2 regions of the Anoxybacillus sp. LAT27 genome follow, and region 1 is predicted to be linked to the other one. Evidence: predicted binding sites of a transcription regulator. Region 1 holds the regulator's gene; the other holds the start of a gene.
What was found. Region 1 encodes Rex, which represses fermentation and respiration genes when NADH is low (regulators of the CRP and FNR family bind a similar motif). Its sites were predicted from a motif close to TTGTGAAATATTTCACAA; they were not measured.
Positions count from the first base shown of each region.

Region 2: LD028_RS07655 (formate/nitrite transporter family protein) is a predicted target of Rex. The motif match lies at 1,759-1,776, and genes of this name have one in related genera.

Region 1 covers NZ_JAIWYK010000082.1:4,386-7,569, reverse strand. The annotation lists gene groES (co-chaperone GroES) at 1-263, opposite strand, end outside; gene LD028_RS08460 (CPBP family intramembrane glutamic endopeptidase) at 489-1,226, shown strand; gene LD028_RS08455 (YdiK family protein) at 1,223-1,396, shown strand; gene LD028_RS08450 (redox-sensing transcriptional repressor Rex) at 1,406-2,041, opposite strand; gene LD028_RS08445 (ABC-F family ATP-binding cassette domain-containing protein) at 2,269-3,184, shown strand, end outside.
Region 2 covers NZ_JAIWYK010000075.1:11,063-14,246, forward strand. The annotation lists gene treR (trehalose operon repressor) at 1-436, shown strand, start outside; gene rpmG (50S ribosomal protein L33) at 463-612, opposite strand; gene speE (polyamine aminopropyltransferase) at 711-1,559, opposite strand; gene LD028_RS07655 (formate/nitrite transporter family protein) at 1,801-2,619, shown strand; gene purU (formyltetrahydrofolate deformylase) at 2,714-3,184, shown strand, end outside.

The DNA.
Region 1 (3,184 bases):
TCGCTTTCACGTAAGATTAAATATTCTTTTCCGTCATATTTTACTTCTGTGCCTGCATATTTTGAGAAGATGATGCGGTCACCCACACTCACTTCTGGAGCTACACGCTCACCATTATCAAGAACGCGACCTGAGCCAACTGCCACAACTTTTCCTTCTTGTGGTTTTTCTTTCGCTGTGTCTGGTAAAACAATTCCGCTCGCTGTTTTCTCTTCAGTTTGGATTAATTCAATGACAATGCGATCACCTAGTGGCTTCAACACGGCAAACGACCTCCTTAATTAGATTTTCGCTCTATTATTAGCACTCATTACAATCGAGTGCTAACACACTTATTATATTAATGAACTTTTTTTAATTTTGCAAGTAGGAAGTTAAAAATTTTTCAATACATATTTCCCTCTTTCATTATGTCTTTCCTTTCGAAATTCATACAAAAAATATGGTAAAATGAAAAAGTATTTATTTTGTAAAAAGGGGTTGACCATGTGAAAAAACAATATTGGTATGTCATCATTACATATATCGCCATGCAGCTATCGAGCTTAGTCGGCGTCCCTTTACTTGCACATAGCGGCTTTGTCAACGCATCAAATAAAGAAATAGCTTTTTCGATCGCTTCTGGTTATTGGGCTGTTATTAGTTTCTCGATTGCTCTTTTTCTCGTTCTTTATTTTATGAAAGAAGATATGAAATACTCATATGATCGCCATCAATCATCGATTGGCATGTCAGTCTTTTGGGCGATTGGGGGGTTTTTGCTCGCTCTTTTCGCCCAAGGTATTGCAGCAAACATCGAAGTACACCTCTTTGGGGTCGAAATGGGGTCCGAGAACACGAGACGGATCGTTGAAATGGTCAAACTTACACCAGCTCTTATGCTCGTCACTTCAATCGTTGGTCCAGTTTTAGAAGAAATCATCTTTCGAAAAATTATTTTCGGAACGCTGTATCAAAAATATAACTTTTTCTTATCAGCCATCATCAGCTCGCTTTTATTTGCGGTTGTTCATTTAGAGTTCGAACATTTGCTTCTTTATGCAACGATGGGATTTGTATTTGCTTTCTTATATGTCAAAACAAAGCGTATTATCGTACCTATTGCAGCACATGTACTGATGAACACCTTTGTCGTTGCAATTCAAACATTATTTGCTGAAGAAATCGAAAGCATTATGCGTGAGGCAGAACGAATGCAATTCGTAATTTGGAGGCTGTTTTCATGAAGTCTGAACCGTTGTTTTATTTTCTCACAGGCATTTTATTTACTTATTTTGCTGTCCATACCGCCGATGATGGTATTTGGGACATCACAACGATGCTATTTATTTTAATTGCTACATTTGATTTCGGCGCAGGAATTCGTTCTTTACGAAAAAAAACCTCCCGCTCGTAAACGGGAGGTTTACTCATTTCCGTAATGTTTTAAAAAGTAAACGAGTGACTGCAATTCGACCGCTAAATCAATATGGTGAACACGAATATGTTCTGGCACATGCAAGCGAGCTGGCGTAAAGTTTAAAATCCCTTTAATGCCTTTTTGAACAAGTCGGTCAGTAATCGGCTGGGCAACTTGAGCAGGAACGGTTAAAATCGCTACCGTAATCCCTCCAAGCTTTTCTTCCAATTCATCTAAATGATAAACCGGAACCCCTCCGACTTTTGTTCCCACTTTATCCGGATCAACATCGAACGCCATTACGATTTTCGTATTGTTATTTTTACTAAAATTGTAGTTCAAAAATGCTGTCCCTAAATTACCGACGCCAAATAACGCTACTTCTGTCGTTTCATCTTGGTCTAACGTTTTGCGGAAAAACGACAGCAAATAATTCACATTATATCCGTATCCTTTTTTTCCAAGCGCACCAAAGTATGAAAAATCACGGCGAATCGTTGCTGAATCGACTTTTACAGCTTCGCTTAACTCCGCTGAAGATACACGTTGCTTGCCTGATGCATGCAAGTTTTTCAAAAAACGATAGTACAACGGTAGTCGCTTTGCGGTCGCCTGCGGAATTTTTGGTTGTTCATTATTCACGAGTCAATCCCCCACATTTCCTTTCACAAATAGTTAGCGCTTTCATTTTTCTCTCCTATACGTCTAAAAAATTCTCCCCACTTCTAAACTATACACTATTTTTTTCATTCTGTCTTTCCTTTGTACCCTTTATTATTATTTTTGTCAAATTTGTTATTCACACACTAGTGTTGCCGAATATCAAGAAAGTACGTTACACTATCAAAAGAAGATTGAGGTGAGAAAGAATGATCATTTTACAAGTAAATCAACTATCCAAATCATATGGAGCGGAACAAGTTTTATCAGACATTAAGCTTGAAATACAAGAAAAAGACCGTATTGCGTTAGTTGGAAGAAATGGCGCGGGAAAATCGACATTATTAAAAATCATTGCCGGACAGTTGTCATACGACACAGGCGAAATCATTAAACCGAAACACGTAACGATCGGTTATTTAGATCAATATACAGGGTTGCAAGCGCATCGTTCCATTTGGGAAGAAATGCTCGATGTGTTTGCCCCGCTACAACAAATGGAAAAACAATTACGCGAACTAGAACAACAAATGAGTTTACATGATGCTGACTATGAGCGCCTACTTGAGCAATATGATCGTTTACAAACAGAATTCAAAGAAAAAGGTGGCTATCAGTATGAAGCAGATATTCGTTCGGTTCTTCATGGTCTCCGCTTCTCACAGTACGATTATACGACAAAAGTATCTACATTAAGCGGCGGACAGCGGACGAGGCTAGCGCTCGGTAAACTGCTCCTTACAAGACCAGATTTGCTCATTTTAGACGAACCGACAAACCATTTAGATATGGAAACGTTGCAATGGCTTGAACAATATTTAAAAAATTACGATGGGGCCATTCTTATCGTCTCCCACGATCGCTATTTTCTTGACCAAATCGTGACACAAGTGTATGAACTATCACGCACAAAAATAAAAAAATATGTCGGAAACTATACAAGCTACTTACAACAACGTGCTGAACAATTCGAACAACAACTAAAATTGTATGAAAAACAACAAGAGGAAATTACAAAATTAAAAGATTTTATTCAACGCAACATCGCTCGTGCATCAACAACGAAGCGAGCACAAAGCCGTAGAAAACAATTAGAAAAAATGAATATCATCGACAAGCCACTCG
Region 2 (3,184 bases), on a different contig from region 1:
AACAATTGTTGAGCAACTTGAAATAGTCAAACCTGATGAAGTGTTAAAAAAACATCTTCATGTCACCGCACGAGAGGAAATTTGGAAAGTGGTGCGCGTACGAGAAATTGAAGGAGAGCGTATTATTTTAGACAAAGACTTTTTTAATAAAAAATTTGTTCCGTTTTTATCTAAAGATATATGTGAGCGGTCCATTTATGAATATTTGGAGAAGGAATTGCAATTAAAAATTAGCTTCGCGAAAAAGGAATTTTTCGTTGAAGAATGTACCGAAGAAGATTGTATGTATTTAAACTTAAAGCAATATACCCATGTTGTCGTTGTGCGAAATTACGTTTACTTAGATGATGCAAGCCTATTTCAATATACAGAGTCTCGGCACCGCCTTGATAAGTTCCGATTTGTTGATTTTGCACGACGTATTCATTTGCATTAAAAATAATCCGTGGCATATGCCGCGGATTATTTTGTTTCACGATGTAATGTGTGGCGTTTCAAACGTGGGCAATATTTTCTTAATTCCAGTCGTTCAGGATTGTTACGCTTATTTTTCGTTGTTATGTAGTTGCGATCTCCAGTTTCTGTACATTGTAAAATAACTTTCACACGCATATAGGCACTCTCCTTACAAAGAAAATAGGAATCATTACGTTTTGCATCATAATATAAAAACGCCTCTTTGTCAACAATCGTAGCCGGAATCATTCCGACTACGATTGAAGATGCTCTTTCATAAATTGTGGAAGACGGAAACATTGGCTTAAAACATCAGCATTTGCATATTTCGTCTGCTTTGTGAAGGTGTGGAGCCGTTCAAATAAAATCGGCTGTTTTGCGCCAAGAGTGAAGCTCCATAGCCCACCAGGATACGTTGGAACAGTAGCTGTATATACGTGAACATGCGGGAATAAATGACGAATATTTGCATATGTTTGTTTCAATACATCCATATGGAAAATCGGTGATTGGCTTTGACAAACCATCATTCCATCTTCTTTAAGCGCTTTATGCACATTTTTATAAAAATCGTACTCAAATAATACTTGGGCAGGACCAATAGGGTCAGACGAGTCAATGATAATGACATCGTACGTATTCACGTGATCTTTTACAAATTGAATCCCATCTTTATATACGTACTGAACACGTGGATCAGAGAGATTTCCCGATACCTCAGGTAAATGTTCTTTACATGCTTGAACGACGAGTTCATCGATTTCGACGAGATGGATTTCTTCTACCTCTTCATATTTCGCCACTTCACGAGCTGCACCGCAATCGCCCCCACCGATAATTAAAACTTTTTTTGGCGACGGATGAAGAGAAAGAGGAACATGTGTAATCATCTCATTGTAAATATGTCCATCAATAGAAGTTGTTTGTACAACGCCATCAAGCACAAGCATTCTTCCAAAGTCATATGAGTCTAAAATCATCACATGTTGAAATGGTGAGCGTTCTGAGTAAACGATCTCTTTAATACGATAACTAATCTTTAAATTTTCACGCTCATCTTCTGTTAACCATAGCTGTCCATTTTGCTCTTTTATGTAGTTCATAGCTTCCTCCTCTAACAATGTATTTTGCGCCTTCTTTATATTAATACATTTGTGCATGAGTTTGCAAAGGATGAGAACATCAGATAAAAAAATTGCAATAGTCACTTTATTCGCAAACGTTTACAAAAATAAAGTGTTGACAGTTCTTTTAACATTTACACAAATGCATTGAAAAACAGAAAAAAGAGGAGTAGGATAAGTGTGAAAAATATCACAAAATAGAAAGAGAAGTGAGAAAACAATGGAAGCTTTACAAACATGTAAAGAGCTTGCATTAAAGAAGCGCTCCATTTTGCAAACATCACCCCTTCAATACATGATTCGTGCTGCATTGGCAGGTGTACATATTGGTTTTGCTCTCGTTCTTTGCGTACGTATCGGACAATATTTTTATGAGGCTCATTCACCTGTAACGTATTTAGTGAGCGGTATTTTCTTCGGGATTGCCCTTGTGCTGATTATGTATGGCGGTGCAGAACTATTTACAGGGAATACGATGTACTTTACTGTAAGTACGCTTCAAAAAGAAACAACGGTTGGTGACACGCTTCGTAACTGGGTGGCGTGTTATAGCGGCAACTTGCTTGGTGCGATTTTCTTCGCCTTTTTGATTGCACAGTCAGGTATTTTTCATGACATTCCGATGGATCATTTACTTTTTGCAATTGCTTTGAAAAAAATGCACGCAACAACGATACAATTGTTTGTCAAAGGGATTTTATGTAACTGGCTTGTTTGTTTAGCTATTTTTATTCCAATGCAAATGAAGGAAGATATGGCAAAAATGTTTGCGATGATTTTAATCGTTTTCGTCTTTTTTGCTTCCGGATATGAACACTCTATTGCAAACTTTGTTATTTTTTCACTTGCTTTAGCTGTCGAGCATCCAGATACAATTCATGTAGCGGGGATTATCCATAACATCGTACCTGTAACGCTTGGGAATATCGTTGGTGGCTCATTATTTATGGGGGCGTTATACACATATCTTTCATCTAATAAACAATCTACGCCTGCGTGGAAAGGGGCATTTGGAGTAAGAAAAATATTGAATAAGTAAAAAAATAGTCGGGATATGTTCTCGACTATTTTTTTATTTGTTATAATAAAGGCTATTATTTTATTTCATTTTTCTGTCTATGGGGGGAGTTACGATGTATTTTCAACAAAAACATGTGCAAAAGTTTATGAACAAATATAAAGATCGAGCACGCTTGCTTATTTCATGCCCAGATCAACCAGGCATTGTGGCCGCTGTCACTACTTTTTTGTACGAAAAGGGAGCTAATATTGTGGAATCCAGTCAGTATTCGACAGATCCTGAAGGCGGTACGTTTTTTTTACGAATCGAGTTCGATGCTCCGAATATATCAGAAAGAAAAAAGACGATAGAGAAGGAATTTGCAACGATTGCACAACAGTTTGAGATGAATTGGCGATTAAGCTTGCATACGCATGTGAAAAAAGTAGCGATATTTGTTTCAAAAGAAGAGCATTGTTTATTAGAGTTACTATGGGAGTGGCAAGCGGGTGAATTACTTGCAGATTTGGCTCTAGTTATTAGCAATCACGAACAAATGAGAGAAACGGTAGAGTCTTTTGGAATTCCATACTATCATATACCG